DNA from 2 places in the Rhodococcus sp. NPDC058639 genome. Region 1 is predicted to be linked to the other one. Evidence: riboswitches for the same ligand, from Rfam matches in the RefSeq annotation. Region 1 holds a riboswitch; the other holds the start of a gene.
What was found. Region 1 has a riboswitch for cyclic di-AMP ahead of ACFWU2_RS15210 (C40 family peptidase). Riboswitches for the same ligand answer to the same signal wherever they lie in the genome.
Positions count from the first base shown of each region.

Region 2: it holds a riboswitch for cyclic di-AMP, as region 1 does, so the genes downstream of both, ACFWU2_RS04920 (transglycosylase family protein) here and ACFWU2_RS15210 (C40 family peptidase) in region 1, are expected to answer to the same signal.

Region 1 covers NZ_JBHXRF010000007.1:95,996-111,702, forward strand. Annotated here, with positions in the region: gene ACFWU2_RS15165 (hypothetical protein) at 1-76, shown strand, start outside; gene ACFWU2_RS15170 (cytochrome bc complex cytochrome b subunit) at 147-1,814, opposite strand; gene ACFWU2_RS15175 (ubiquinol-cytochrome c reductase iron-sulfur subunit) at 1,811-2,941, opposite strand; gene ACFWU2_RS15180 (cytochrome c) at 2,938-3,810, opposite strand; gene ACFWU2_RS15185 (heme-copper oxidase subunit III) at 3,873-4,487, opposite strand; gene ACFWU2_RS15190 (hypothetical protein) at 4,624-5,079, shown strand; gene trpD (anthranilate phosphoribosyltransferase) at 5,142-6,218, shown strand; gene ACFWU2_RS15200 (Lrp/AsnC family transcriptional regulator) at 6,286-6,561, opposite strand; gene ACFWU2_RS15205 (DEDD exonuclease domain-containing protein) at 6,595-8,346, opposite strand; cyclic di-AMP (ydaO/yuaA leader) riboswitch at 8,854-9,016, shown strand; gene ACFWU2_RS15210 (C40 family peptidase) at 9,031-9,606, shown strand; gene ACFWU2_RS15215 (NlpC/P60 family protein) at 9,751-10,797, shown strand; gene ACFWU2_RS15220 (hypothetical protein) at 10,828-12,165, shown strand; gene ACFWU2_RS15225 (glycosyltransferase family 4 protein) at 12,214-13,410, shown strand; gene ACFWU2_RS15230 (polyketide cyclase / dehydrase and lipid transport) at 13,421-13,810, shown strand; gene ACFWU2_RS15235 (SRPBCC family protein) at 13,903-14,340, shown strand; gene ACFWU2_RS15240 (ArsA family ATPase) at 14,373-15,563, shown strand; gene ACFWU2_RS15245 (hypothetical protein) at 15,560-15,707, shown strand, end outside.
Region 2 covers NZ_JBHXRF010000002.1:411,869-427,575, reverse strand. Annotated here, with positions in the region: gene ACFWU2_RS04985 (MarR family winged helix-turn-helix transcriptional regulator) at 14-481, opposite strand; gene ACFWU2_RS04980 (MarR family winged helix-turn-helix transcriptional regulator) at 504-935, opposite strand; gene ACFWU2_RS04975 (NCS2 family permease) at 981-2,450, opposite strand; gene ACFWU2_RS04970 (DUF2530 domain-containing protein) at 2,532-2,780, shown strand; gene ACFWU2_RS04965 (phosphatase PAP2 family protein) at 2,826-3,365, opposite strand; gene ACFWU2_RS04960 (sacsin N-terminal ATP-binding-like domain-containing protein) at 3,362-6,169, opposite strand; gene ACFWU2_RS04955 (DUF3027 domain-containing protein) at 6,171-7,148, opposite strand; gene ACFWU2_RS04950 (glutaminyl-peptide cyclotransferase) at 7,211-8,032, shown strand; gene ACFWU2_RS04945 (MFS transporter) at 8,130-9,809, shown strand; gene ACFWU2_RS04940 (DUF2771 domain-containing protein) at 9,806-10,300, shown strand; gene ACFWU2_RS04935 (cold-shock protein) at 10,420-10,833, opposite strand; gene ACFWU2_RS04930 (hypothetical protein) at 11,002-11,244, shown strand; gene ACFWU2_RS04925 (YccF domain-containing protein) at 11,241-11,633, shown strand; cyclic di-AMP (ydaO/yuaA leader) riboswitch at 11,869-12,111, shown strand; gene ACFWU2_RS04920 (transglycosylase family protein) at 12,119-12,700, shown strand; gene ACFWU2_RS04915 (hypothetical protein) at 12,828-13,016, opposite strand; gene ACFWU2_RS04910 (helicase-associated domain-containing protein) at 13,077-15,359, shown strand; gene ACFWU2_RS04905 (VOC family protein) at 15,402-15,707, opposite strand, start outside.

The DNA.
Region 1 (15,707 bases):
GCTCGACGCCGCGATGGAAGCCGCGGTGCTCGCGTGCTGGGGGATGCAGGCTGCCCGTGCGGTAGGGAAGCGTTAGCCTCCGTACACGCGAGTGGGGCCCCGAACCTTGGAAGGTTCGGGGCCCCACTCGTGATGAAACGTGCCGGTCAGTGCTTCGTGTCGGGCAGGTTCGTCGTCGTCTCGGAACCGTTCGACTCGCCGTGCACGCGCTCCTGGTACTCACGGAGCGTGGTGCGCAGTTCGGCCTCGGCCTCGTGATGAGCGGCTTCGAGTGCAGCCGTCTCCTCAGCCGGGTCCGGACGCCACCAGCTGCCGGCCCCGGGCTTACCGGCGGTACCGAGACGGTTCATCGTCTTCGGGATCGCGGCGCCCTGGTACTCGAGCGGAATCGGGTGGCCGTGCTCGTCCACCGGGCCGAGCGGCTGGTGGATCTCGACGTACTCACCGTGCGGCAGGCGACGGACGATGCCCGTCTCGATGCCGTGCTCGAGGACCTGGCGGTCGCTGCGCTGGAGGCCCAGGCAGAACCGGTAGGCGATGTAGTACGCGAGCGGCGGCAGCACGACCAGGCCGATACGGCCCATCCACGTCGTCGCGTTGATCGAGATGTCGAACTTGTACGCGATGATGTCGTTGACGCACATGATGGTCGCGACCGCGTAGAAGGCCAGGGCCATCGCGCCGATGGCGGTACGGACCGGCACGTCGCGCGGACGCTGCAGCAGGTTGTGGTGTGCGTCGTCCTTGGTGAACCGCTTCTCGATCCACGGGTAGATCGTCAGGATCACGAACACCAGGCCCATGATCAGGGCGATCCAGAACGGCTGCGGGATCGTGTAGCGGTTGAACAGGTACAGCTCCCATGCCGGCCAGATACGTGCCAGGCCGTCCGTCCACATCATGTAGATGTCGGGCTGCGAACCTGCGGAGACCTGCGATGGGTTGTATGGGCCGATGTTCCAGACCGGGTTGATCTGGAGAAGGCCGGACATCAGCGCGAGGACCGCGAAGGTCATCGCGAAGAACGCACCGGACTTCACTGCGAAGACCGGGAGGATGCGCACGCCGACGACGTTCTGCTCGGTGCGGCCGGGGCCGGGGAACTGGGTGTGCTTCTGGTACCACACCAGCGCGAGGTGCGCGGCGATGAGCGCCAGGATGATGCCCGGAACAAGCAGGACGTGCAGGACGTAGAAGCGCGGGATGATCAGGTCACCCGGGAAGTCGCCACCGAACAGGGCCCAGTGCATCCACGTGCCGATGACCGGGATGCTCAGGGTGATGCCGGAGAACGCGGCGCGGAGACCGGTACCGGAGAGCAGGTCGTCGGGGAGCGAGTAACCGAAGAAGCCTTCGAACATCGCCAGGATGAGCAGCAGCGAGCCGATCACCCAGTTGGCTTCACGAGGACGCCGGAACGCACCGGTGAAGAAGATGCGCAGCAGGTGCACCACGATGGACGCGGCGAACATCAGCGCAGCCCAGTGGTGGATCTGCCGGACGAACAGGCCGCCACGAACCTCGAAGGACAGGTTCAGGGTGGTCTCGTAGGCACGGGACATCCCCACGCCGCGCAGCGGCTGGTAGACGCCGTCGTACACGACGTGTGCCATCGAGGGGTCGAAGAACAGGGTCAGGTAGACACCGGAGATCAGCAGGATGATGAACGCGTAGAGCGCGATCTCGCCCAGCAGGAACGACCAGTGTGTCGGGAAGACCTTGTTGATCTGCCGACGGATGCCTGCCGACAGGTGATACCGGGAATCGATATTCTCGGCGGCCTGTGCGGCGCGGGATGGAGTTGCAGTACTCACGGGCGACGCTCCCAAAATGCCGGGCCGAGTGCCTCGGTGAAGTCACCGTTGGCGACCAGGAAGCCCTCTTCGTTCACTGTAATAGGCAGCTGCGGCAGTGCACGAGCAGCGGGACCGAAAATCGGCTTGCAGTACTCGAGTGCGTCGAACTGCGACTGGTGGCACGGGCAGAGAATGCGGTTGCTCTGCTGCTCGTACAGCGAGGTGGGGCAGCCGAGGTGGGTGCAGATCTTCGAGAAGGCGAAGTAGTCGCCGTAGTTGAAGCTCTCCTGGCCCTTGCGCTTGATGGCGCGTTCGGCATCCTCCGTGCGCAGACGGATGAGCATGACGGCGTTGCGGATGCCGCGAAGGCTCTGCAGCAGCGCATGGTCGTCGCCACGGTCGGATTCACGGAACGGGAAGACCGTCTCCATGCCGCCGGCGTCGAGATCCTCCGGGCGAACCAGGACGATGTCCTGGGGCCGTCCGGTGTCGCGGCGCAGGTAGATGGTTTCGCCCTCGTAGTTCGGAGTCCAGCCCGAGACCCACAGCGGCGACTTGTCGCCCTGTGCCCACGGGTTCTTGATCAAGCCGCCGAGCGGCATGATCAGGCCGACGCCGAGTGCGCCGCCACCGAAGATCGCGGTGCGCTTGATCAGCTTGCGACGCGGAAGCGTCGACGTGTCGAGCGAGTCGGCCAGCTCGGCGACGATCGTCTTGCGATCGACATCCGAGGACGGACCGTCGTGGCGATCCTGGATCGACACCTCTTCGGGGATGAACTTCTTCGTGAACTGCACCGCGCCGACACCGATACCGAGGATCGACAGACCCAGGGTCAGGCCGAGCATCGGGGTGTACAGGTTGTACAGGGTGTAGTTCGGGTCGCCCGGGCCCTGGTACTCCCACGGCCAGAACAGGTAGATCGCGATGAACGCGATACCTGCGATGCCGGCGATCGCGAACCAGATCGCGACGCTTCGCTCGGCGCGCTTCTCGGCGCGGGTGCCCTCGACGGGCCACCGATCCTTGCGGAATGCGACATCGACACCGTCGAGATTCGTCCCGAGCGCGACGAGGTCGTCGCGGCTCATCTGTTCGAGGTTCTCGACCGAGTGCTTGTTAGTCGGCGTTTCGCCGCCACTCATGACCTTGCTCCGATCCACAGTGCAGCGCCGACGACGGCGACAATGCCGATGACCCACATCGTCGGACCTTCGGCGGCCGGGCCGAACCCGCCCAATCCGTAGCCGCCGGGGTTCGTCGTCTCGCTGGCCGACTTGACGTACGCGATGATGTCCTGCTTCTCCTCGACCGTCAGCTGACGGTCGGAGAACTTCGGCATGTTCTGCGGCCCGGTGAGCATGGCCGTGTAGATCTGCTGTTCATTGGCCGGATCGAGGTTCGGCGCGAACTTTCCGGACGACAGCGCACCGCCGCGGCCGGTGAAGTTGTGGCACGAGGCGCAGTTCTGGCGGAACAGTTCGGAACCGCGGCCGATGTCGTTGCCGCGGAGCGAAGACTGGGAGATCTCGCCGTCTTCGTCACGGATGACCGTCGGGCCGCCGCCGTTCGCCTGGATGTAGGCGCCGAGTGCGTCGGTCTGGGCCGCGTTGAACTTCGGTTCCTTGCGGAGCGCCTGAGCCTCGTTGCGCGAGGCCGGCATACGACCGGAGGACACCTGGAAGTAGACGGCTGCTTCACCGACACCGATCAGGGTGGGACCGCGGTCCTGCACACCCTGCAGGTTGATGCCGTGGCATGTCACGCAGGAGGTCTCGTAGAGCTGCTTACCCTCGCGGATCAGTGCGCTCTGGTCGTCCTGCGCAGTGGCCACCTGCGGGGCAGGGGTCAACGCGGAGGCGAGGAAGCCGGCGCTGAGCAAGCCGACCGCCAGAACCAGGGCACCCGTGACGCGCCGGCGGAATTTGCGCTGGCGGCGGGACTTGGCAGCGGAAGCTGTCGAGGATCGACCGGGCATGTCACCCTCGGAACCGAGAGGTGGGGATGAACTCATCTGTATCCCTTTTTGTTTTGGGACGGACTGGACGTCAGGGGGCTGCCTGTGCGTTCAGCTGGCTAACGGATGAAATAGATCGTGGCAAACAGTGCGATCCACACGATGTCGACAAAGTGCCAGTAATACGACACGACGATGGCTGCGGTGGCCTGCGCGGGCGTGAACTTGCTGACGCGGGTACGGACCAGCAGGAACACGAAGGCGACGAGGCCGCCGATCACGTGGAGGCCGTGGAAGCCGGTGGTGATGTAGAACACCGAGCCGTACACGCTGCTCGAGATGGTCGTGCCGTGCTCGACCAGCGTGATGTATTCGTAGCCCTGCCCGAGCACGAAGAACGTGCCCATGGCGAGGGTGATGAGGTACCACCGTCGCAGCCCGAAGACGTCGCCGCGCTCGGCGGCGAAAACGCCCATCTGGCATGTGAAGGAGGAGGCGATCAGCACCGTGGTGATCGGAACCGCCAGCCACAGGTTCAAGTGGGTGGGCGGCGGGGGCCACATGCCCTCCGGCGCCTGCGCCCGTGCCACGAAATACATGGCGAAGAGCCCTGCGAAAAACATGAGCTCGCTGGACAACCACACGATGGTGCCGACGCTGACCAGGTTGGGCCGGTTCAACGAGTGCACGCGCTGTGTGATTGCAGATCCTGAAGTCCCTACTGCGCTCGTCACGCTGGCTAGTATGACCCGTCGTAGTACGTCTTGGGCAATCGGGGCCGAAATAGGCGCGTCAGTGCTGGTCGCGCCCCGATAATTTCCCTGGTGGGGTCACTGTGCGGGCCTTCCGGGGACGTGCGAACCTGGTGCAATGAGTACCGGAAGTGGCTTGTGGGATCGGCTCCGCGCGATGGTGTCCCGGCGCCGGGCCCCCCTCGACAGGGAGCGTACGGATCTCGTCGTGGTGGTGTCCTCGTTCGACGACGCCGAGGCATGTTCGGCGGCTTTGACGCGAGGTGCCGAATCGGAGCCGTATTGGACGGAATCCGACGAGGCGGTACTGCGTCACCATCTCACCCTTCCGCCCGACAGCGTCGGCCGAGCCGTCGAGCTTGCCGCGCAGGACGGCTATACCGTCGGTGGCTCCCCGGTGGAGACGCCGCCCGCCGGGGACGCAAGCCTGAGAGCACTGGTGTTGCAGCGCACCCAGGTTCTGGACGCGATGCACTGCGCGCAGGAGAAGTCCCGCATGGTCTCGCTCGCGCAGCGACTCGGTGGTACCGCGCTGGGGTGGGACGCGCTACAGCCCCCGGTATCGCCTGACTAAGCTTCGCGGCGGAGGGCACACCGGTGCCCGGTAGGGAGCGGCATGCGGCGAGGTCAGGTGCGATGAACGCGACTCGAGCGGTGGACGGGACGGTGACGACCTGGTCGTCGGTCCTCGGTGCGCTGACTGCCGGGCACGATCTCTCGCGTGAACAAGCACAGTGGGCGATGGAGGAGATCTTCTCCGACAATGCGACGGCCGCGCAGATCGCAGCCTTCGGTGTCGCATTGAAGATGAAAGGGGAAACCCCCGACGAACTGCGCGCGCTGGCCGACACCATGCTCGGCTACGCCCGGCTCGTTCCCGTCGACAACGATGTGGTCGACGTCGTCGGCACCGGCGGTGACCGCGCCGACACCGTGAACATCTCGACGATGGCGTCGATCGTCGTCGCAGCGTCCGGGATCCGCGTCGTCAAGCACGGCAACCGGGCGGCGTCGTCGAAGAGCGGCGGCGCCGACGTGCTCGAGGCACTGGGCGTCCACATCGACCTCGGGCCGGAGGAGGTGGCGCAGTCGGTGGTCGAGGCGGGCATCGGATTCTGCTTCGCGCCGGTCTACCACCCCGCACTCCGTTTCGCCGCGGCCCCGCGCAAGCAGATCGGCATCCCGACGGCGTTCAATGTGCTGGGGCCGCTGACCAACCCCGCGCGCCCGCGCGCGGGTCTGATCGGATGCGCATTCGAGAACCTCGTCGGCACCGTCGCCGGTGTGCTCGCCCAGCGCGGGAACTCGGCCCTGGTGGTGCGCGGCGACGACGGCCTCGACGAACTCACCACCTCGACCACCTCCACCGTCCATATCGTGCGGGACGGAGAGGTCCGGGTCGTCACCCTCGACCCCACCGACCTCGGCATCGCCCGGGTACCGCTCGAGGCGCTACGCGGTGGCGACGCAGAGAAGAATGCCGCCATCGCCCGTGCGGTACTGGCGGGGGAGGCCGGGCCGGTGCGCGACGCGGTCCTGCTCAACGCGGCCGGCGCGATCGCGGCGTTCCGCGGGATCGGCGACAGTCTCGAGGAGGCGCTCGAGGCCGGACTCGAGGCCGCTGCTGCCGCGATCGACAGCGGCCGGGCCGAAGAAGTCCTCCGGGTGTGGTCCGAGGTGACCACCCGTCTCGGTGCCGCTCCGGGAGCATAGAAGTCCGCGAATTGAAGGTGGGCCCGGACTCTTCGGAGTCCGGGCCCACAGTCGTCCGCCGGGCGGATCAGCTGCCGATCGAGAAACCCGCGTCGACGTCCGCGCTCGAGTAGGACTGAAAAGCGATATGCGTGACGGTCTTCGTCACGCCTTCGACCTTGTTGATGCCGCGCGTGACCACTTCGGCGATCTGCTCGTGGTCGCGGACGCGCACCAGAGCCACCAGGTCGACGTCCCCGGCGCACGAATACACCTTGTCGACCCCGGCCAGGTCGGCCACCGCTTGCGCGGTCTCCGGAATACGGTGCGCTTCGGCGTCGATCAGGACGATGGCGTTGATCATGAGGGCTCCTTGCCTTCCTCGGGTTCCATCAGACTATGTGGTCGTTCGCTCGTCGGGCGCCACGGCGGATACCGCGCGGGCGTCACGTGCTTTCTCGGCCCATCCGCTCCAGCGACCGGCGCCGAGAGCCGGTTCGCACCACCCGTGGCTGGTGCGGACGATACGGACACCCCCGGAGTCCAGCCAGCGTGCCACCAGGCCCAGTTCTTCGGGCGAGGCGCCCCGGAACGGCCCCGGAGCCGGCCGGACCGTCTCCGCAGACGCGACGATGGCGTCCACGACCGGCATCGGCGGCACCCCCCGGGGCGCGACCCCGGCGGACGCGAGTCTTCCCGCCCGCACGACCGCGAACTCCCACCCGCCCTCGTCGCGTGGACGGGCCGCGACGAGTTCGTCCACCGCGGCGAGCGCGGCGAGTCGCTGGGTGCGTCGCAGGGCCAGCAGCGTGCCGGCCGCGCGGTCGCGCAGACGTGCCGCGTTCTCGAACAGTTCGTCGAGGACGAGCCGGTCGAGCCGGCCGTGCAGGTCGTGGAGAACCTTGTCGTCGCCACCCCGGATCACGGCGCGGGCACGTTCGACCTGTCGCGAGTACGCGGCCGCGTCCTGAACTCCGAAGGTCGCGGCTGCACACGCACCCACGGCCTCGGGCAGGCACCGGTCCCCGTGCTTGCCGGTACGGCCGATCCGGCGGGTGCAGGTGCGGATCCCGCACAGCTCGGCGAGGTGGGTCGAAACCTCGGACGCTGCTGTGCGTGCCGAGAACGGCCCGATCGCGTCGGCGGCAGGGGTGCGGCTGACCGCGAAACGCGGGAACGGGTCGTCCGTGAGCACGATCCACCACCCACGGGTGGGGTACTTCGAGCGGCGGTTGTAGGGCGGCGCATGGGCTGCGAGCAACCGGAGTTCACGCACACCCGCTTCGAGGCCGTGGGCGCACTCGACGTGGTCGATGCGGGTGGTCACCGCGACCATTTCGCGCAGCCGGGGGCGCGTCTCCGACCCGGTGAAGTAGGAGCGCACCCGGCGGTGGAGATCGACGGCGGTGCCGACGTAGAGCACTTCGTCCGACGGTCCGCGGAACATGTAGACACCCGGTCGCCGGGGCAGGTGCGCGGCGAGCGTGCGCTTGGCCCGTTGTTCGCTGGTGACGGCCGGGATGTAGTCCCGGAGCTCGGTGAGACTGTGGACGCCCAGATTGCCGACGCGCTCGATGAGCGCGTGCAGGACGTCCACGGTGGCGCGGGCGTCGTCGAGCGCGCGGTGTGTCGGCTGCGTCGAGACGCGGAAGAGCTGGGCGAGTGCCGAGAGTTTCACCGAGGGCGCCTCGTCGCGGCCGAGGACGCGACGCGCCAGTTTGACTGTGCAGACCACCGGGAAACGTGGCCACGCCGCGCCGCACCGGGCGGTCGCGGCTTTGAGGAAACCGACGTCGAATCCGGCGTTGTGGGCGACGAGTACCGAACCCGCGGCGAACTCGAGAAACGCCGGCAGCACCTCGTCGATCTTCGGCGCGGCGTACACCATCGCGGTGGTGATGCCGGTGAGCTGCACGATGTGCGGCGGGATCGCACGCCCCGGGTCCACCAGCGTCGCGAACTCGCCGAGGACCTCTCCGCCGCGGATCTTGACCGCGCCGATCTCGGTGATCGCGTCGTCGCCTGCCCGCCCGCCGGTGGTTTCCAAGTCGACGACGACGAAGGTGGTGTCTCGGAGCGGGGTGTCCAATTCGTCGAAGCCGAGCTGGACTCCGGGCCCGGATTCGGTGAACCGTGGCGGCGACGTCATGCGGCCGAGCCTAGGAATCGGCACCGACACGGCCGCCGGCCCCTCCGCCACAGCCCCGTGCCCGGGCCGTGACCTCACCTCGGAAAACGACGTCGGCGGGCGCGCGTACGGGTGCGAGAGACGAGCGTCACAGGGGTCTTTCGGTTTGGGATACAAGGACGTTCGACTACCTCGAAACATACCGATCGGCCCGGCGCTGGAGCGGTGTCGGAGCGTCGCTGCGTGCGGGTACGCCCGTCCCCGGGATCGGGCCGCGGACCTGGGAAAGCGTCCGCGCGGACGTCGTCGGCACCGGGGTAGAACTCGTCGTGTCGCGCACGGCGCGCGAAGTAAAGCAGACCGGTCGTTATTGCTTCGTTATCGAAGGGGAGCACCGGGCGCAAAAGTGACCGAAATTAAACCAAAAGGGACAATGCTCACGGAAGGCACTCGACTTCTCCGTTGCCGTTTCGTAACCTTCTCGAGACCAAGCGGAGTGTTTTTCCGGCCCACTCCCGTGTCGGAGCCGCTCGGTCACCGCCTAATCGGAGGCTCCAGTCACGGAGGATCCGAGCCGGGGACCCACTTAGTACCTGGGGTGAATCCCTTCAGCCGCTCGCCGGCGAAGGGTAGGGCTGACTTCCGGCCCGAACCCGTCAGCTAACTCGGTCGGCGGGCGAACGGAAGAAATGGAGCACCCCCCTCGTGGTTTCGCAGAACAACAAGCGCACCGTTCGGCGCGCGCTCGTCGCCGGAGCCATCGCGCTCGGCGCAGTCACCGTCTCGGCCGGCCCCGCCACGGCGGACACCGTCAACATCCCCGGAGTCGGATCCTTCGACCTCCCGGCCGGTGTCACCCTGCCGCCCGAGGTCGCCAACCTGATCCCCCAGCAGGCCGGAAACGCCCCCGCGCCTGCGGCATACACCGCCCCGTTCACCTCGGTCGGCCAGCGTGCAGCCGACGCCGCCCAGAGCAAGATCGGGTCCCCCTACGTGTACGGCGCCGCCGGCCCGAGCTCGTTCGACTGCTCCGGTCTCGTGCAGTGGGCCTACCAGCAGGCCGGACTGAACGTTCCCCGCACCAGCTACGACCAGGCATCCGCCGGTCAGGCCGTGAACATCTCCGACCTGATGCCGGGCGACGTCGTGTCGTTCTACGGCGGAAGCCACACCGGGATCTACGTCGGTGGCGGCAACATCGTGCACGCGTCCACCTCGAGCCAGCCGGTGAAGATCGCACCGCTCGACTCGATGCCGGTCGACGGAGCACGCCGCTTCTGATCCGTCGGTATGCAGCTACGTGAGGGTGGGTCCGGCTCAGGCCGGACCCACCCTCACGTCGTAGTCCGGGTCGCTACCACCGGGTAGACACAAACGTATGCCATTCCGTAACCTCATCGAGACCTTTGGAAAGGATGCGCCTTCGTGGTTTCCGATAGGACGAAGCAGGCAATTCGTGCGGTGTTGGCGGTTGCGGTCTTGATGGCGTTGGCCGTCTCCCTCTCGCCCGCGGGGGCGCAGCCGGTGGACGACAGCCCCACGGCAAAGCTCGAACATCTGGCGGACCTGTCCCGTCGGTCCGAACAGACCACCGAAGCCCTTCACAACGCCGGGCTGGACCTCGAGAAGAAGATCGCCGACCAGCAGGCCACCGAGGCGGTTGCCGCCGAGGACCGCGACGCGCTGGACCTGGCGCGCGCCGAGGTCGCCCGGTTCAAGCCCACCGTGGACAAACTCACGCAGGCGAACTACCGGGGGGCCCGCACCAACCGGCTCTTCGCCCTGATGGTCAGTGACTCGCCGCAGCAGATGCTCGACCAGATGGTGCTGCTCGACGTCCTCGGCGCCCAGACGGCCCGCGACGTCGAACGATTCAAGGTCGCCACGGCCGCGGCCGCCGAAGTGGCCGCCTCGTCGGAGCGATCGGCGGAAGCCGCCGCGGTCGCGGCCGAGGAGGCACAGGTACTCCGGGACGATCTGCAGCGCCGCAAGGCCGAACTCGAAGCCGATATCGCCGGCGTCCTCGACGCCTTCGACGCGCTGAGCGACCAGGAAAAGGAAGTGCTCGCAGGCACTCCGTTCCCGCCCGGTCTCGACGCCGACACGATCCTCCAGCACCTCGTTCCCGGCACCGGTGGGGGCGCGCTCCGCGCTGCCATGACCCGGATCGGCGACCCGTACGTATGGGGCGCAACCGGACCGAACCAGTTCGACTGCTCGGGACTCGTCGTGTGGGCGTACAACCAGGTGGGCAAGACCCTGCCGCGCTCGAGCCAGGCCCAGGCGCAGGGCGGCATCCCCGTCTCGCGCGACAACCTTCAGCCCGGCGACGTGGTGATCTTCTACGACGATGCCTCCCACGTGGGCCTCTACGCGGGTGACGGCAACATCGTGCACGCCTCTACGTTCGGTGTACCCGTCAAGGTGCAGTCGATGGCCAGCTTCCCCTTCCACAGCGCACGCCGGTACTGACCGCGCGGGCGGCCCCTTACACTGGCCGCCGTGCCTGCGCCTGCGTCGACAAACCGTGATCGGCGGTGGGAACGTCTCGGCTTGGCCGGGCTCGTTCTCGCTGTCGTCACTGCCGGTGTGCTCCTCGTCGTCGCGCCCGCGGACTCGGCCGACACCGAGCAGACGACCCGCACCGAACTGCAGTCGCTGGTCGATCGCTGGGCGGATGCGGTGCGCCGCGCCGACCGCGCCGCGCTGGCGACGGTGATCGACCCGGCCGCCACAACACTGCTCGAGGCCGAAACGCTGCGCGCGGAGTCGCTCCGGGCGGTGCCCCTCGCCGATTTCGGATACGAGCTGGGACCCGAACCGGACCTCGACGTACCCACGACCCTCACCGCAGCGTTCGGCGCGGACCCGGTGCGTGCGCACATCGTCTATCTCCGCTACGCGGTCGACGGTGTCGACGAGGAACCGACCCGCCGTCCCGTCACGGCGTTGTTCGTCGAGCGGTCCGGCGGATGGCTGCTCGCAGACGATGCGCCCGTGATTCCCGGAGCAGTGACGTGGCGCGGCCCGTGGGACCACGGACCGCTCCATGTCGCGGAGGTCGCGACCTCCGGAGGCAGTTCGCTGGTGATAGGGCCCACCGACCGCCGCGACCTCATCGAGGCGACGGCGACCGAACTCGACTCCGCGGTCGACGCCGTCTCCGACGTGTGGGGAGAGGAATGGTCCCGGCGCGCCCTCGTCGTCGCGACGGGATCGCGGGAGGAATTCACACACCAGGTGGGAACCCGCCACGACGGGGAGGAAATCGCAGCCGTCGCGGTCTCGGACGCCGTCCGGCCCGGAATGGACACCGCGACCGGACAGCGGATCGTCTTCGCTCCGGATGCGGGGGAACGCCTGACCGCTCAGGGTCTGCGCGCCCTGCTGCGGCACGAGATGGTGCACATCGCCACCCGGACCGAGACGGTCGACGGCTCCCCGCTGTGGATCCTCGAGGGTTATGCCGACTACATCGGGTACCGCGGAACGGGCACGGACTTCGCGGGCGGCGTCACCGCGAACGACCTTCGCCGGATCGCACCGACTCTCGTCGCGGATTCTCTCCGCAACGGCCTACCCCGGGCACTACCCGACGATTCCGAGTTCACAGCAGGTGAGGGCGCACGCAGCGCCTACGAGAAGGCGTGGTCCGTGGCGGCGTTCACCGCCGACGAGTTCGGCGCCGACCGGTTGACGTCGCTGTACCGAGCGCTCGCGACGGGACCGGCCGAGCCGGACGAGGTCGACGACGCGCTCCGGGAGGTCGTGGGACTCGGGACCGACGACTTTGTGGGCCGGTGGGGCGACTGGGTCTCCGAACGACTCACCGTGGGCTGAACCCACCCGTCCACCCGGACTCGGCCCGGGCATCGCTACGGTGTAGCCATGTCGCGAACTCTGCTGGTCACGAATGACTTTCCGCCCCGACCCGGCGGTATCCAGTCGTACCTGCAGGCGTTCACCGGGCAGTTGCGTCCCGAGGATCTCGTTGTCTACGCACCTCGCTGGCGCGGGGACAGTCACGTGAAGTTCGACGCGCAGCAGCGGTACGAGGTGGTGCGGCATCCGACGACGCTGATGCTCCCCACCCCGGACGTCGCTCGACGCGCAGCGCGCCTGGTATCCGAGTACGGCTGCGAGAGCGTGTGGTTCGGAGCATCCGCACCGCTGGCGCTGATGGCTCCCGCCTTGCGACGAGCCGGGGCGGAGCGCGTGATCGCGAGTACTCACGGCCACGAAGTCGGCTGGTCGATGGTGCCGGGCGGACGTCAGGCCCTACGCCGGATCGGCGACCACACCGACACCATCACCTATGTGAGCCGCTACACGCGCAGCCGATTCGCGTCGGCATTCGGCCCGCATGCCGCACTCGAACACCTCCCGTCGGGAGTGGACACCGACGTTTTCTGCCCGGACCCGGTCGCACGCGCCGAGTTGCGCGCCCGCTACCGGCTCGGCGACCGCCCGACGGTGCTGTGCCTGTCGCGGCTCGTCCCGCGCAAAGGCCAGGACATGCTGATCCGCGCCCTGCCCGAGATCCGGCGCCGGATCGACGGCGCGGTGCTCGTGATCGTCGGTGGTGGACCCTACGAGGACCGGCTCCGCGACCTCGCACACCGCACCGGTGTCACCGACCATGTCGTCTTCACCGGTGGCGTCCCCGCTGCCGAACTCGCGGCCCATCACACCATCGCCGACGTGTTCGCCATGCCGTGCCGGACCCGGGGAGGCGGACTGGATGTCGAAGGACTCGGCATCGTGTACCTCGAAGCGTCCGCGACCGGTGTCCCTGTGGTTGCGGGGCGGTCCGGGGGCGCTCCCGAAACCGTGCGGGACGGGGAGACCGGATTCGTCGTCGACGGCACGTCGGTGACCGCGATCGCGACGGCCGTCAGTGGAATCCTCGCCGACCGGGACCGCGCCGCGGCGATGGGCGCGGCGGGACGCGAATGGGTGTCGACCGAGTGGCGATGGGACGTGCTGGGCGCAAAGCTGCGCCGATTCCTCGAGGTGGAGCCCGTGCCTTCGGCGACGGATCCCGATCGGCGGGGCGACGGACGGACACCGTCGGCGGGTATGTGAAGCTGTCCCCGTGAGCAGCATTCAGGTGGCGGACCAAACCTTCATCGCCGCACCCCCGGAACGGATCGCGACCGCCCTGGCGTCGCCCGCGCGATGGCGCGAGTGGTGGCCCGAGCTCGCGCTCACGGTCCGGGAGGACCGAGCCGAGAAGGGCATCCGATGGGCCGTCGCGGGCCCGCTGAACGGAACGATGGAAGTGTGGATCGAACCGGTTCTCGACGGAGCCGTCGTCCACTACTTTCTGCACTGTGAACCGACGGGTGTCGCACCGTCGCGCATCGCATCGGTGAACATCGCCGGCATCACCCGCGAGCGGCGCGTCGCGGGAAAGAAGATGGCGTTCGAGGTGAAGGCACGCCTCGAGGCAGGTCGTCCGGCGGGCGAATCCCCGCGCCTCTGACGGCGGAGCCGCCGGATACGGTGTGATAGACAACGGGCGACGGCGCCGAGCGCGCTGTGTCGGGTGGACGGACGAAAGGGAGCATTCATCGCATGGCCGATAAGACCAAGAGGTCGATCACCATCGATGCGCCGGCCGATCGGGTCATGGCTGTCATCGCCGACTTCGCCGCCTACCCCACATGGGTCGAAGCCGCCAAAACCGTCGAGGTACTGAGCACCAGGCCTGATGGTCTCGCGGACCGGGTCCGCTTCGTGCTCGACGCCGGAATCGTGAAGGACACCTACGTCCTGCGATACCAGTGGGCCGAAGACGGCCGCGCCGTGAGCTGGGAACTCGAATCCGGAGAGATCCAGAAGGCGCAGTCCGGCTCGTACGTTCTCAACGACACCCCGGACGGCGGAACGGTCGTCGACTACCAGCTCACCGTGGACGTCAACATCCCGATGATCGGACTGTTCAAGCGCAAGGCGGAGAAGGTCATCACCGACACCGCGCTCAAGGAACTGAAGAAGCAGGTGGAGGGCTGAGCACCTCGAGCGAGGCCACCACCCCCGCGCGCGTGCGTGTGTTCTTCGGCAAGGGCGGAGCAGGCAAGACCACGCTGGCCGCGGCGACCGCGCTCGGCATCGCCCGCACCGGGGCACCGGTGCTGATCGCCTCCATCGACCAGGCGCATTCGCTGGCCGGTGTCCTCGACGTTGCCCCCGGTGACGGTGTGCGCTCGGCAGGGGACGGGGTCGACCTGATCGAGATCGATTCGCTCGCGTTGCTCGAGCAACGCTTCGCGAGCCTGGCGTCACTGGCGTCGATCGCCGCGGGCCATGAGCACGGCGACCGCTTCGCTCTGCCCGCGCCCGAAGAACTCACCGGCCTTCCCGGGGTGGAGGAACTGCTCGCCCTCTCGGAGGTGGCGCGCTTGGCCGACAGCGGACGCTGGCACACCGTGATCGTGGACGCCCCCGCATCGGCGGACGCGGTGCGCATGCTCGCGGCGCCGCGCACGATCTCGGACTATATGGATCGCATCTGGCCGCAGCACAGCCGCGTCGAGGCGGCGATCGGGCCGGACCCGCGCCTGACGGTCGTGGTGGCGTTGTTCGACCGGGTTCTCTCGGGGATTGCCGCCACCCGCGACCTGTTCGAGAACCCGGACAGGACCACCGCCGTGCTCGTCTCCACTCCCGACCGTGCGGGTCGTGCGGAGATGGTCCGGCTCCGCTCGTGGGCCGCCCTGATCGGCCTGACCCTCGAGGCCGTGATCGCCAACGGGATCGTGCCGGCGTTCGACGGCGACGGCCCGGCCGCGCGGTGGCTCGCGCGCCGGCGTGCCGACCAACTGGCCGTGCTCGACGAAATGACCTCGATCGTCACCGAGGTGCCGGTGGTCGGGTGTGAGCAACGCGACGAAGAACCGGTAGGGTGGGCGTCTCTCGGAGACCTGGCGACCGATCTCCGGGATCTCCGCGATCCGGCCACCCTTCGGGACGGCATGGAACGGATTCGCGTACAGCACGAGTCGGGGACGGGGGTGGACGCGGTGTATGCGATGCGGATGTATCTGCCGCTGGCGGATCCGGCGTCGCTGACATTGGGCCGAGTCGACGACCACCTTGTGGTCGGTGCCGACGGCATCCGCCGTCGGGTGCACCTCGCCTCGGTGCTGCGCAGATGCACGGTCTCCGACGCGGAGTTCGACGGCACCGATCTGCTCGTGCACTTCGTGCCCGACCCGGCGGTGTGGCCGCAGTGAGCAACAACGACCACGACGCTCTCCTCGCCGACCTGCGGGTCCTGGCCGACACGGTCCTCGACTACTTGGACGGCGTGGCCGAACAACTTGCCGGTCGCGGCGACGTCTCGGGACCGGTTCCGGAGGAGCCCGGTGCGCACGCCG
Region 2 (15,707 bases), on a different contig from region 1:
CAGCGGTGCGGCCTCAGTTGCCGGCGAGCCGTTCCCAGTGCTCCGCGACGCGCTGGAGCGTCCCGATGAACTCCACCTGCTCGTCCTCCGACAGAGGCGACAGCAACGGTCCCTTCAGTGCGGTCACCCGCGCCGTGACCTTGTCGAGCACCGTCTCCCCCTCCGGCGAGAGGTACAACAACTTTCTCCGGCCGTCGGAGGTGTCCGGGATCCGGGCGAGCAGGCCGCGCAGTTCGAGTCGGCGCGCGAGGTCGGCCATCGTGGAGTTGTCGAGAGCGACCGCGCCCGCCATGCTCCCCTGATCGGAGCCCGGGAACATGCGCACCGCGGTCATCACGGAGAATTGCGGTCCGGTCAGAACAGGGTCGACGTGCTTGCCCCAGTACGCCGTGTACGCCTGGTAGAGCCGGCGCGCCAGGTATCCCGGCATGCCGAATAGGTCGGGTGGGGTCGGTAAGGCCTCGTCGAACTCGCGTGTCACCTGTTGAGCCCCCCGTCGCGGATCAGTTCTCGTCGCTCACCAGCGCCGAGAGGATGCCGATGGCGCTGCGGAGCGTCGTGAGGCTGGCCGGATCGAGCTTCTCGAGACGCTCGGTCAGCCACGCTTCGCGCGCCTGCGCCTCGTCGGCGAGCATCTCTTTCCCGGAATCGGACAGCGTCACGATGATCTGGCGACCGTCGGTCGGGTGCGGCGTGCGCCCGACGAAGCCCAGATCGTGCAGTGACGCGATGACCCGTGTCATCGACGGCGGCTGAACGCGCTCACGGGCTGCCAGCGCCCCCGGTGTCATTGCCCCCTCCGAGCCCAGCGTCGCCAGAGCCGACAGCTGAGTCAAGGTGACCCGGGAATCTGTGCGTCTCCCCCGTAAATGACGCGTCAGACGCACAACGGCGATCGCGAGGTCGCCTGCTAGTGCGCGTGTATCCGAGATCATGGCGAGCACAATACGTCACCTGGGCCCGGACGCGGCCCGACGCGGCTAGGTGAGAACTTCGGTGATCGGATCGATCGCGAAATACACCGCGAAGAGCACCGCGACGATCCAGAGGATCGGGTGGATGGTGCGGATCCGGCCTCCGGCCGCATGCAGGATCACCCAGGTGATGAATCCGACGCCGATGCCGTTGGCGATCGAGTAGGTGAACGGCATCACCATGATCGTCAGGAAGGCGGGCAGAGCCACGGCGAAATCGGAGAAGTCGATGTCGCGGACCTGACCGATCATGAGCGCACCCACGACGACCAGTGCCGGCGCGGCCGCCTCGATCGGAACCACTTCGTAGAGCGGGGTGAGGAACATGGCCAGCAGGAACAGCACGCCGGTCACGACGTTCGCCAGGCCCGTGCGTGCACCCTCGGCGATACCCGAGGCCGATTCGACGAACACCGTGTTCGACGACGCCGACGCGCCACCACCGACGATCGCGCCGGCACCCTCGACGACCAGGGCCTTCCCGACGCTGGGCAGGTTGCCGTCCTTGTCGGTGAGTCCGGCTTCCTTGCCGAGGCCGGTCATGGTGCCCATGGCGTCGAAGAAGTTCGCGAGGACCAGGGTGAACACCAACAGCGTCGCGGCGATCACGCCGATGCGGGTGAAGGCTCCGAAGAGGTCGAACTGACCGACCAGGCTCAGATCCGGAATGCCCAGGAACGATCCGGGAGCCTCCGGCGTGCTCAGGTTCCAGCCCTTGGGGTTCGTTCCGAGCGACGGGCCGACGTCGGCAACCGCTTCGACGATCATCGCGATGATCGTCGTGACGACGATGCCGATCAGCAGACCGCCGCGGACCTTCCTCGCGACCAGCACGCCCATGATCAGCACACCCAGGACGAACACGAACGTGGGCCACGAGGCAATGGATCCGTCGATACCCAGTCCGACCGGCACGGTCGTCCCGGCGGCATCGGGGATGCGGCGGACGAAACCTGCGTCGACCAGGCCGATCATCGCGATGAACGCGCCGATACCGGCGGCGATCGCAGCCTTGAGGGCCGGCGGGATCGCATTGAAGACGGCGGTACGGAAGCCGGTGAGGGCCAGCACCACGATGATGATGCCGTCGATGACGACCAGGCCCATCGCTTCGGGCCACGTCACCTGCGGCGCGATGCTCACGGCGAGCAGGCTGTTGATGCCCAGTCCGGCTGCGATCGCGAACGGATAGTTCGCGACGACACCGAAGACGATGCTCATCAGACCCGCGACCAGTGCGGTGACCGCCGCGACCTGATTGATCGGGAGGATGTTGCCGAGAACATCGATCTTGGCGGTCGCGTCGTCGGCGGAGAAACTGCCGAGAATCAGCGGGTTGAGGACAACGATGTAGGACATCGCGAAGAAGGTGACGATGCCACCACGCACCTCGCGGGACAGCGTCGAGCCCCGCTCGGAGATCTTGAAATACGTATCCACAAAGGATGATCGCTCGGGTTCGGTGCCCACTGCCATGTCCATGAATTCCGCTCGTCGAGTACGGTGCGTCGCAACGGGAAAAGATTATTGCAGTCGAAACGAACTAATCTGCAAATCGTGAATCCAGCCCACACTGCCGCAGCCCGGACCCGGCGCCTCGCCGATCCGCGCCCCGTACTCGCAATCGGAACCGCATTGTGGGTGGTAGCGACCGTCGTCGTGCTGCTCGGCGGGGACCGCTGGAGCGACATCCTGCCGGTGTGTATCGCGGGAATTCTGGTGGGGCTGTTGGGTTCTGCTCTGTTTCTCGCCCAGCGGCGCGCGGCACGACGGGGGCATCGCGGCGCGCAGGTCGGCTTGGATTGACGCTCGTCGCGGGGCCGCGGTATGCCGGAACGCCCCCGGCAGCGCTCATCGGGCCGGACGCACCCGAGTGAGAAACCACACCCAGAGCAATGCCCACACGACACCGCAGATCCAGCCTGCGACCACGTCGGTCGTCCAGTGCGCAGCGAGGTAGATCCGGGACAATCCCACGACCAGCGAGTAGGTGCCCAGGACGGTGAGCGCGGCGATCCGCCGCCGGTCCCTGCGCGGCCAGGTCCGCACCACGACGACGGCGAGCACCGTCGCGAGGATGGCGGTCATCATCGCGTGACCCGACGGGAACGATTCGGTCTGGATCACGATCAACCGCTCCGGTCCGGGTGGGCGAGTCCGCCCGAACAGGTTTTTCAGCAGGGCCATCACCGGCCACCCGGTCAGCACGGCGCCGCCCACAAGGATTGCGTCGCCCGTCCTGCCGGCCCGCATCAGCAGCACCGCAGCGATCAGGGCGAGCACGATGGTGGCGCCGACACCGCCGGTGTGCGTGATGCCGGTCATCAGCGACGTCAGCCACGGCTCGCGGACGGCGACCGCCCACTCGAGCACATCGACGTCGAGCGTCACGACCGTGCGCCACCCTGCCCCGCGACAGAGTGCGCAACGCCTCCCGCCGCGACAGCGGGCGCAAGCCCCTCGGCGGTGCTGTGGGTCGAACCCGAGGCGTCGACCCACCACGACACGTCGTGGTCGCCGGTCAGGGCGCCGGAGCAGCGAACGGTGAGCCGGTCGTGCATGACGAGGCTGCCCTTCGGGAGGGGTGCGCCCGTCACCACCGTGGCCGCGACCGCAGCGGGTTCGCGGTCCCACGTCGTGGCCCTGCCCGGCCGGGTGGGCTCGGCCGTGAGAACAGCCGACGCGACCGGCAGGTCGAGAAGGTCGGCGAGTGCCGCCGCGGTTCCCGCCGCACCCGTGACGAGCCGATCGGGCGGAATCACCCCGACCCACCACGGCCGGTCCGGGATCAGCGCGTCGGCGGCGTCGACCACCGCCCCGGACACGGCCCGAACACCGTCGGGCAGTGTCACGGCGTCGGCTTCGACGGTGCCGGCCGCGAACGCGCGGGCGAGAGTCGTGTGGGCGGCGACGATCACCGCAGGTGTGGGGTGACGCGCCGGGTCGGCGAGCCGATCGAGGAGGGTCTGAGCGAGATCGAGGTCGTCGAGTCCGTCACCTGCGAGACAACTGCGGAACGCGTCCGCATCGGGATGTGTGCACGGGTCGAGCAGACCCTCGAAGGTGGTGTCGTCGGCCCATCGGTAACGGCCAAGCCGCTGCCCGTCGAGGATCGCTTCGTTACGCAGCCACCAGGCCGTGTAACCGGCGCGGTCGGCGAGTGCTGCGGCAGTCGCCGGGTCGGAGGCCAGCAGCGCGAGCGCTTGCGCCCAGCGGTCCTCGTCGACCAGGTCGAGGTCACGCACCGCCACGAGCGTGTCCGGATCGGTGTCGACCGTCTCCCACCACAGGTCCTCATCGGGAAGGTTGTGGTCCGGTCCGGTGGGCAACTCGGCTCGCAGGACGGTGAATCCCCAGCCGACACCGACAGCGCGGAGCGCATCGGCACCGTACTTCTCGACGATGTCTTCCGCGACGGTGCCGAACGGCGCATCGTCGACGAGGACCTCCGCGAGGGGTGCGCCGGGCAGGAGCAACTCGTCCGCCGGCGTGAGCTCGCCGTGCGCGTCGGGCAGCGGCAAGGCGCCCAGTTCGCGGGGAACGGCACTCGCAGACACATGCGTGACAAGTCGCAGGACGACATCGGCGAGCTTCGCGGGAGTGTCGTCGGTGGGGTCGTCGAGGTCGGCGTCCTCGACCGCCGCGACGAGCGCCGGATCGGACAGGAGATCGGCGGCGCTCACGGTGCCCGCACCCAACCGCACGAGCAGCGGATGGGCCGCGTCGGGATGCACGAGCCGTACCCACGGCAACGCCAGGTCCCGGACCTCGGGCAGGTCGGAGGCCAGCACCGTGGTGCGAGGACCGGTCACCGTGCGCCCGTCCGACAACGGGACCGGCAGGGAGGCGAGTTCCTCCGCGACCACCCCGTCGACGACGAGCGGCATCAGCGCCTCGTACAGCGTGTTCCACCAGTGCGGCTCACGGTGGTGGCCGGAGAGCAGTTCGGCGAGTCGCGCGGGGCCGATGAGCTGGACGTCCACCGCGGCGAGGGCGGGAGCGTAGCGCGGCGTACACAGCGCAGGCGAGATCAGTCCGGGGACGATGTCGGCGAGCACCTCTGCCAACTCGTCGGTGAGTCCCGGAAATGCGACCGCCCGCGAAGGCAGCAGGTCTGCACTGCCGTCGGCAGCCGGCAACCATGGCCGGCTCCGAAGATCGTCGAGGACCGCTTCACGCAGACGGTGGTCGGCGTCGCTGCGCGCGAAGCCCGGCGTGGGCACGAGGTCGAGTCGCTGGTCGGCCGGCAGTGCCGCGACGAACGACGCATAACCCTCGCCCGCCGCCTCGATGTGTGCACCCGGCAGCATCCGGCGACGGTCCGGCTGCATCGCCACATCGGCGACGACGAGCGCCGGCAGGGACAGTTCCTCGTCGGAACGGGTGGGTGCGCGAAGCACGTCGGCGGTGACGGGCCGCACCCGGTCGCGCACGACCGGCACGAGCCACCGCGCCGACGAGCCGCGGTACTCCCACCAGCGGAGGTCCCCGATCCGCACGTCGTGCAGACCGGACGGGAGCGGTGCCTCCGTACGTGTCAGTTCGTGTCCGTCGACGACCACGGTGTGTAGGGCCGGGAGTTCGAGCAGTACGTCGACGGCCTCGTCGCGGAAGCGGTCGAGCAACTCTTGCGCGTCGATTCCCGGCCTGAGGTGCAGCACGACCTCCGTGTCGGTGCCGTCGGAGGGTGTGGTGCCGGTCGGCCACGCCAGTCGCAGGGCAGGGATCCCCGATGTGGGCACCGGGAGGTCGTGGTCGGCGAGGACGTCGCGTGTGCGGGATTCCGAGAAGCGAACGGACCCGGTGCGGGAGCGCACCTCGATTTCGTCGGCGACCGAGAGGACGGCCGTGAAGCCCACACCGAACTGCCCGACTCCCTGCTTCTTGCTGGAGGCGCGCAGCGCCGTCAGTGCCTGCAACCCGGCTTCGTCGAGAGGTTCTCCGACGTTGGCGACGTGGAGCGCGTCGCCGTCGCACCAGACCCGCATCTCACCGGGAATGCCGGCGCGAGTTGCGGCGTCGGCGGCGTTCTGGGCGAGTTCGGTGAGAACCCGGTCGCGATAGCCCGCGCGAACGTAATCGGCTTCGGTGGCGGCGTCCTCTCGCAACCGAGTGGGCGACGACCGCCACGCCGCGACGATGCCGTCCCGGAGCGCCGCGGTACCGAACGGATCCGCGGAGTCGGGGGCCGGCACGTCAGTCGGTCTGCCCGGTCGCGTCGTTCTTCTCGGTCACGTCGTTCTTCTCGGTCGCGTCGCTCAGCTCGGCGGAGTCTTCCTCATCCGAGGTGGTCTTCTCGGCCGGGGCGCCGTTCTCGGCCGGGTCGCTCGCCGGCGAGCCGTTCTTCGCCGACTCGTTCTTCTCGGTCGAGTTGCTCTCGGTGCGGGCGCGCGGAATCTCGACGATCTCCACGGCCGCATCGTCGTACGCGGAGTACTGCGGAGAGCCTGCGCCGGTGGGGAGGGTCGTGTCCGAGTGCGCACCACATCCGTACTCGGCGTGCACGACGTGCCCGTCGGCAGCGAGCTCGTTTCCGCACACGCCGAACGCGGCGCGCAGCGATCCCGCGAGCGGGAGGTAGAAGCCGCACAGCCCGCACGTGGAGGGAGCTGCCTTGGCCATCTCCGAGTTCGGGCCGTAGTCGCCCTCATACCAGCGCTGAGCATCTTCGAGACGTCCTTCGAGGCTCATCACCTGCTTGCGGCCCAGCCCGATCTCGAGGGCGGTCTCGTCGACCTCCGGATCGCCGGACTGCACATAGCCGGGCACGAGACGGGGGTCATCGGGAACCGGCGCGAGCAGATCACCCGGTCCGAGGTCGCCGGGGCGGATCCGCTCGTTCCACGGAACCCACGCCGGGGCGATCAACGAATCGGGGCCGGGCAGCAGCACGAGTTCGCTCAGCGTCACATGGTCCGAGCCCGGGACCGCCGCGACCACGACAGCCCATTGCCACCCGCGGTAGCCGGGAAGTTCCGCCGCGAACCGGTGCGTGGCCGCGTACTCGTTCTCGAAGGTCACGCCCAGATATGCACCGATTCCACCCTCTCCGAGTTCGACGAGCGCGGTTCGGGCGACGTCGACGGCCCCGGCGAGCAGAGATCGCACCGCGGGGTCGACCGCAGGGTCCGTACCGGGGGCAGTGGCAGAAGGCACAACACTCACGAAGCCCATTCTGCCGCACCACCCCGGCGGCGCGCCCCCGGGTAGCGAGAACCTGATGCCATGATGAGCGCGTGCGCCGCCTTTTCCTCTCCGCAACGCTCGTCCTGACAGCGTGCGCGGCCGTCGCGGGATGTGCGGACAGACAGGTTGCGGAGCCGGGTGAACCGCCGGAGCAACTCCGGGTGGAAGTCCTCGCGACCCATCCGCACGACCCGGGCGCGTTCACCCAGGGACTCGAGGTGGACGGCGGCGACCTCCTCGAAAGCACCGGACTCGAGGGGCAGTCCTGGCTCTCGGCGCGTCCGCTCGACACCTCGACGGTGCCCGCGGTGATTGCGCCGGACGACCGAACCCGCGTGGAGTTGGACGCCGACCTCTTCGGCGAGGGCATCACGGTGGCGGGCGACACGGTCTGGCAGCTGACCTGGCAGGACGGCGTGGCGCTCGCCCGCGACCGGGACACGCTCGGCGAGCGTCGCCGTGTCGGCGTCGACGGCGAGGGCTGGGGGCTGTGCGCCCGGTCCGACGACCTGGTCATGAGCGACGGATCGTCGGAACTGACCTTCCGTGATCCGGTCACCTTCGCCGAACGAGGGCGGGTCACCGTGCATCGTGACGGTCGCGCGGTCTCACAGCTGAACGAACTCGAGTGCGCCGAGGACGGCACGGTCTACGCGAACGTGTGGAAGACCGACGAGATTCTTCGCATCGACCCGGCCACCGGTCGGGTGGAGGCACAGATCGACGCCGCGGCACTGCGCGACGAGTTACCTACCGAGGATGCGGGTGCTGTCGACGTACTGAACGGGATCGCGCAGATACCCGGCACGGATCGCTTTCTCGTGACCGGCAAGTACTGGCCCGCCCTGTTCGAAGTGCGTTTCGTCCCGTGATCGCGTGCGCAGCGAACTGGCGGCGCTCGCCCGGGGTGGGCGACTCCATGGCATGCCCGGCTGCACGCAGGGTGCGTCGTGGGGAAGAATCGATCACGTGACCGAGCCGCACGAGCAAGCTAGCCCCGACAGGGCGGACGGCCGTGCCCCGGGCTCGCGGCATCCGGGCTACAGCAACTACCCGCCGCCTCGACGCGTGTCGGGACGCCGCACGCCCCTGCCTCCGCTCCATCCCGTCGACGAGACCGCGCGACCGCCCGGAACGAAAGCGGCGGGCAGCCGCGACGACGATCACTCGTCGTCCGAGGCGCCGCCGCGGGCTCCGCGGATACCTCGCAAGCTGACGGTGACCCGGGTTGCCGCGCTGCGCAGCCGCGAACTCACCCACAAAGGCATCGCGACCTTCCGGAGAGCCGCGACGGCGGACGGCGCCGACAAGTCGGGACTCACGGCGCTGACCTACGCGACGATGGCGAATTTCGCCTCCGACGCGGCCATTGCGGTCGCACTCGCGAACACTCTGTTCTTCTCCGCCGCGACCGGGGAGGACAAGACCAAGGTCGCGCTGTACCTCCTCATCACCATCGCGCCCTTCGCGGTCATTGCTCCACTGATCGGGCCTCTGCTCGACCGCCTGCAGCACGGGCGGCGGCTGGCGCTGGCGACGTCGTTCGCACTGCGGGCGGTGCTGGCGGTGGTCCTGGTGTTCAACTTCGACAGTTGGGCGCTGTATCCCGCGGCGCTGGCGATGATGGTGCTCAGCAAATCGTTCGCCGTGCTCAAATCCGCGGTGACGCCCCGAGTCCTGCCACCCGAGATAGACCTGGTGCGCGTCAACTCGCGACTGACCGTGTTCGGTCTGGTCGGCGGCACGATCGGCGCCGGTGCGGTCGCCGCGGCCGCAGCCTGGGCGTTCGGCTCGTCGGGTGCGCTGTGGCTGTGCGCCGCCATCGCGGCGTTCGGCGCCTACCTCAGCATGCGGATCCCCGCGTGGGTGGAGGTCACCGAAGGTGAAGTTCCCGCGACGCTGTCGTACCGCGGGTCCGAGGCACCGACCGAAGTGCTCGACACGAAAACCGAAGTCATCCACACGAGCAACGGCAAACGAAAACAACCTCTCGGCAGGACGGTTGTCACCGGTCTCTGGGGCAACGGCACGATCCGCGTTCTCACCGGGTTTCTGACGTTGTTCATGGCGTTCGTCGCGAAGGCCACGACGGACCACGATCCGATCATGCAGGCCGCGACCCTCGGCCTGGTCGGCGCCGCTGCCGCGATCGGCAACTTCGCCGGCAACGCGACGGGTGCGCGGATGACGCTCGGACGTCCCGCAGTGATCGTGGTGCGCTGCGCCGCCGCGGTGGTGATCGTCGCCGCGATCGTCGCCGCGACCGATCACGTGCTCGCTGCCGCGCTCGCCGCGCTCGTCGCCGCGTGCGCGAGCGCGCTGGCGAAGGTGTCTCTGGACGCGTCACTCCAGCAGGACCTTCCCGAAGAGTCGATCGCGTCCGGTTTCGGCCGATCCGAGACCGTACTTCAGCTGAGCTGGGTCCTCGGTGGCGCGATGGGCGTACTGCTCCCCACCGAGTTGTGGCTGGGCTTTTCCGTGGTGACGGTCATCTTGATCCTGGGTTTCGCACAGACTCTGCTCACCTACCGTGGGAGCACGCTCCTGCCGGGACTCGGTGGACGCAGGCCAGAACACGTCTCCACAGAGACAGGCACCGGGCGGACCGTTCGTCCCGGTGGACACGCAACCGGAAATGGGAATCGATGAACCTGCAAGCTCGGACGAAGAAGACGATCGCAGTGATCGTGGTGGCCCTCGTGGTCGTCGCGGCGGCTTTCACCGTGGTGGTGTGGAAGCTCGTCGACTCCGCCGAGCCCACGCCGCCCCAGATCACCGCCTACGCCGCCGGGACGGCGGTGACCGCGGACCCCACCCAGTACTGCAACCTCTACCTGGAGGACTGCACCGAGAACGCGATCACGACGCTGGCCGTGCCTGCGGGCTACCCCCTCCAGCTGTCGCTCCCCGCGGAGATCTCCGACGCTCCGTGGCGCCTCATCGCGGTGTACGGCGACGTCGAGACCGGCGAGACGTTCCTGGACGGTGTCATGTTCGAGTCCGGCGCGCAGCGCGCCGTGACCGTGCCCAGCGACCCGTCGATGCAGTTGCTGGGTGTGGAAGTTCAGCTCCCGTCGGCCGTCGTCGACGAGGCGGGCGAACCGATCGCGCACGCTGTGTGGGCTATTCAGACGTTCTGATCCCAGACCTTCGGGTCAGCGCCAGGGGGCAGTAGTCCGAAAAGCGAATGGCGCATCGGGTCCGTTTCCGGATCCGATGCGCCACAGGCTCGAGGCCGACGTACAGCCGCGTCAGAAAGTCAGTGATCGAGTTCCCGGGCGATTGCGCGCATGACCTCGGAGATCGTCTGCCCCGCCTTGCGGTCCGGGTAGCGTCCACGCCGCAGGTTGGGTTGAACCCCCGCCTCGAGCAGCTTGATCATGTCCTCGACCATGCCGTGCAATTCGTCGGGTGAACGCCGCTTCTGCTGGGGTGCCGCTTCGCGGCGGCCGGCGGTCTGGCGGAGCGTCGGCTGCTCGAGCAACTCGACCTTGAGCGCTTGCGGACCCCGCCGGCCCACTGCCATGCCGAATTCGACACGCTGCCCGGGCTTGAGCGCCTCGACGCCGTCCGGCAGCGCGGAGGCGCGGACGTAGACGTCCTCACCGTCGTCCTGGGACAGGAATCCGAATCCCTTTTCGACGTCGTACCACTTCACCTTGCCGGTTGGCACCGCGCTCACCCGCTCCTCGACAGCCGCGCCCCGTGGGCACGCGTGGATTGCACAACAACTGGACATGCACAACGCGCCCCGACTCGGTTGGAGCGGGACGCGTAGACGATCCCCAGTGTACCCCGAGCCATTTGCCCGGTTCCGTCCGCAGAGGACTACCGTGGACGCGTGGGTACTTCTTCCTCCGCTTCCCCCAGACCTCCCCGCAACGGCCTCCTGAAGGCCGCTGTGGCGTGCTTCGCCGTCGGCGTCGTCGCGGTCGTCGCCATCTTTTTGATCCCCGCACTCACCGACGGGACACCGGGTCTGGTGCTCTATCTCCTCACCTTGGCGTGGCCGCTCGGTTTCGCTCTCGCTATCGGGTTCGCCCTGCAGTCGGGCCGTCGCGCCCGGAACGGACGGAATACATGAGGGTTCTGCTGAACATCATCTGGCTGGTTTTCGGCGGCCTGTGGCTCGCCCTCGGCTACTTCCTTGCCGGTGTGGTCTGCTGCATCCTCATCATCACGATCCCGTTCGGCATCGCGTCGTTCCGGATCGGTGTCTACGCGCTGTGGCCGTTCGGCAAGACGACTGTCGACAAGCCGGGCGCGGGCGCGGCGTCGCTCATCGGAAATGTCATCTGGATCCTGGTCGCGGGCATCTGGCTGGCTCTCGCCCATATCACCACCGCGATCGCCATGGCGATCACGATCATCGGTATCCCCTTGGCCATCGCCAATCTCAAAATGGTCCCGATCTCTCTGATGCCGCTCGGCAAGGAAATCGTTTCGGTGGATTCACGCCCTCAGTATGTGTGACGTTAGTCACATCACGGTGCAGTAACAAACGAGCGTCGAAACAGGATTGAGTGGCTACGCCCGCGACTACCTGCACCTTCTCTGACGCGCACGCCGCTCTACCCACGGTCCGGCCGGACTAGTCGTGCGTTATCAAATGGTGACACTCCCCCGCCCAACCGTTACGGTCATGACCGGTCGAACCGCCTGGCTCGGCCGGTCCGAATCCGCCGCGCCAAATTCCTGTCCCGCGGACTCGGAGGTCCCAACGAAAGATCCACGGGACAGGAAACGGGGGACCCACCGGTCTCCCAGGAAATCGCCCGGTTCGCCGGACAATTTCCAGGAGGCCCGGGCCGATGCGCGAGCAACGACCCTAGGGGTGAAGCCGTACCGCTCCACGGAGCGTGCGACCCGTCACAGACGGGACGCGACGGCCGGGCTACCTCTTCAGCCCGAACCCGACAGCTGACCTCGTAGGTGCGTACGGAGAGGAAATTCGGAACATGAGCGGACGCCATCGCAAGCCCTCCAACACCGGTCGTACCGTCGCGAAGTTCGCGCTGACCGGCGCAGTCCTCGGTGTCACCGGCGTCGCCTTCGGCGGCACCGCTGCGGCAGCCCCCGACTCCGACTGGGATCGCCTCGCACAGTGCGAGTCCGGCGGCAACTGGGCCATCAACACCGGCAACGGCTACCACGGTGGCCTTCAGTTCTCCCCCAGCACCTGGAACGCCTACGGCGGTGGCGACTACGCCCCGACCGCAGCAGAGGCCAGCCGCGAGCAGCAGATCGCTGTCGCCGAGCGCGTCCTCGCCGGCCAGGGATGGGGCGCATGGCCGTCGTGCTCCTCGAGCCTGGGCCTGTCCAGCGCTCCGACCGAGCGCGCCGTCGACGCCACTCCGAGCGCACCGTCGGCACCGAGTGTCAGCAACCCCGTGCCGCAGCTGCCCGAGGCTCCCGCACTGCCGCCCGAGGCTCAGAACATCATCGCCGGCTTCGAGCAGGGCGTCGAGGCTCTCCAGGACGCCGGCATCCAGCTCGATCCGAGCGTCCTCGACGCCGTTCGCGCCGTTCTCCCCCAGTAATTCCCCACAGACACGAAAGAGCCCCGCACCGATCCGGTGCGGGGCTCTTTCACGTGCCGTGCAGGGTGAACGACGCAGTCCACCCTCGCTACGCCCGGCCTCTCGCGAGGCCGGGCCAGACGAAGAATCAGCGGTTGATGACCGTGCGGGGATGCGTGTAGGGCAGGTCCTCGACCGGGAGCGGAAAGACCATGTCCTCGCCGTACGGCGAAAGGGGGCCGGAACGCGTGGAGGACAACTCGGTGACCGCATGGTCTCCGTCGGCCAGCTCGGGCCATCCGTGGTCGACGTACTGTTTCTTCGAAGAGGTAGCCATGCCGCTCATTTTGGCAGGTGAGTTCGTGGTGGGCCACCTCAGGTCTCTAATCTGAAACGGATGACCTCGACCACGCCTGCGCCCGACACCGCACCGGACTCCCTCGCCCGGTGGCTGTCCGGTCGCCGCGACACCGAACTCGCTGCTGCACTGCACGCGCGGCCCGACTTGGTCGTACCCCCACCTGCGACGATGACTGTTCTGGCGAGTCGCGCGCAACAACGGGCTTCGGTCTTCCGCGCCGCCGACGAACTGACCACAGCCGACTTCGGGATCATTGCCGCTCTGGCGGGCCTCGGTGCCGTGGACGCCGCCGTGCCGCGAAGCACGCTCCTCGAAGCACTCGGGGGCCGCCTCGGCGCCAAGGCGACCGATCGCATACTCGACAAGCTCCGAGGGTTGCTGCTCGTGTGGGGCCCCTCTGACGCCCTGCGACTCGTCGCCGCATCCGTGGACGCCGTTCCGTGGCGGATCGGCCGGGCCGGCGACGCCGACCTTCCGTCCCGGGAGGAACTCGAGGGGATGCTCGCCGAGCTCGAACCCGCCCAGCGCAGCATCCTCGACACCCTTGCCCGGACCTCGCCGGTGGGACGCACCCGTGACGCGGCACCGGGCACTCCCGAGGACCGGCCCGTCCAGAAACTTCTCGCCGCAGGATTGCTCGTCCGAATCGACGACGAGACCGTGGAACTGCCGCATCGCGTGGGCCAGGCGATCCGCGGCGATGCGCCGTTCGATCCCGGCTCGCTGACCGCGCCGCGCACCTCCAAAGCCGTTCGCGCACTGACCGATGTCAATGCCACCGCTGCCGGCGCCGCGCTCGAACTCCTCCGGCACTGCGAGGACCTTCTATCCACGCTCGGCGAGCAACCCGCCCCCGTTCTGAAGGCCGGAGGGCTGGGAGTACGTGAACTCCACCGTCTTGCGAAGGCCGTGGGTATCGAGGACCCGCACGCCGCGTTGCTCGTCGAGGTGCTCGCTGCTGCCGGTCTCCTCGCCCGCGGTATTCCCGACCCCCCTCCGCCGGGAGATATCGACGACTACTGGGCTCCCACCACGTCGGCCGACGGCTGGCTCACGGCACCCCCGGCTCACCGCTGGGCCGTTCTGGCGGGCGCGTGGCTGGATATGCCCCGCCGACCGTGGCTGGCGGGTCGACGCGACCAGAGCGACAAGCCGATCGCGGCGCTGTCCGACGAAGTGAAATCCGCGACCGCCGTCCGCGACAGGCGGCTACTGCTGGAGGTTCTCGCCGACGTCCCCGGCTCCGCCCCCACCGTCGCAGACATCCGCGCTACCGCGGCGTGGCGCAGGCCGCGCTGGGCGGGCCGATTCGACCTCGACACCGTCACCGAAACCATCCGGGAAGCCACCGCACTCGCCCTCGTCGCACACGGCAGCCTCTCCTCCGCCGGCAAGGCTCTCCTGCACGGCGGAGACGCCGAGTCGGAGATCGCCGCGGCCTTGCCCGAGACGGTCGACTACGTACTCGTCCAAGCGGACCTGACGATCGTTGCTCCGGGTCGTCTCGTGCCCGAACTCGCCGATCGCATCGCACTGGTCGCCGACATCGAGTCGGCCGGCGCCGCGACCGTGTACCGGATCAGCGATGCCAGCGTGCGGCGGGCGCTCGACGCCGGAGTGGGCGCGGGTGACCTGCATGCGCTGTTCGCCGCCCACTCCCGCACCCCGGTGCCGCAGGCGCTCACCTATCTGATCGACGACGTCGCCCGGCGGCACGGACGGCTCCGCGCAGGAGTGGCGAGTTCGTTCGTCCGCGCCGACGATCCCGCCCTGCTGGCGGAGGTGCTCTCCGCGCCCGTTGCGGCCACGCTCGCCCTACGCGCCGTCGCCCCGACCGTGGCGATCTCGCAGGCGCCGCTCGCCGAGGTACTCGCCGAGTTGCGTGCCGCGGGTTTCGCGCCCGCGGGCGAGGACTCGTCGGGCGCGGTCGTCGATCTGCGCCCACGCGGAGCCCGGGTCACGGTGCCCCGGACCCGCGCGCGCTACGCGGGGCCCATGCCTCCGAACGAGGAACAACTCGCGACCCTCGTCCGCACCCTGCGTGCCGGAGACCGTACGGAGTCCGCGTCGTCCGGCGCGTCCGCTCGCGGGGACGGCAGCCGAACGGGAGGCACAGCGACCCTCGCGCTGCTGCAACTCGCGCTGCACGCACACCGCAGCATCACCCTCGGCTACGTCGACGCGCAGGGCGTGGCGACGCGCCGCATCGTCGATCCGGTTGCTGTCGGCGGCGGGCAACTCGAGGCCTTCGATCCCGCATCGGGAACCGTCCGCAGTTTCGTGCTGCACCGCGTGACATCGGTTGCGCTCGTCGACTGACGATGACAGATTCCGCGCGGACCCCGTGACTTCTGCGACCGGTTAAGCGTCCACCGGCGCGACCCGGATCAGATTTCCGTCCGGGTCGGCAATCACGAAAGTGCGACCGTAGACGTCGTCGTGAGGCTTCTCGACAATCCCGACTCCGGTGGCACTCCACCGCGAGAAGATCTCGTCCACCTCGGAGGCGTGCCCCGGAACGGTGAGGCCTATCTCGGAGGTGCGGGGCGTGCCCGGGGTGGCGTGGTCGCTCCGGCCGGCCCACACTGCGAACTCCACCCCCGGGGCCACCTCGAACGCGACGTAATAGGGACTGACGAACACCGGTTCGATGTCGAACAGGGTGCT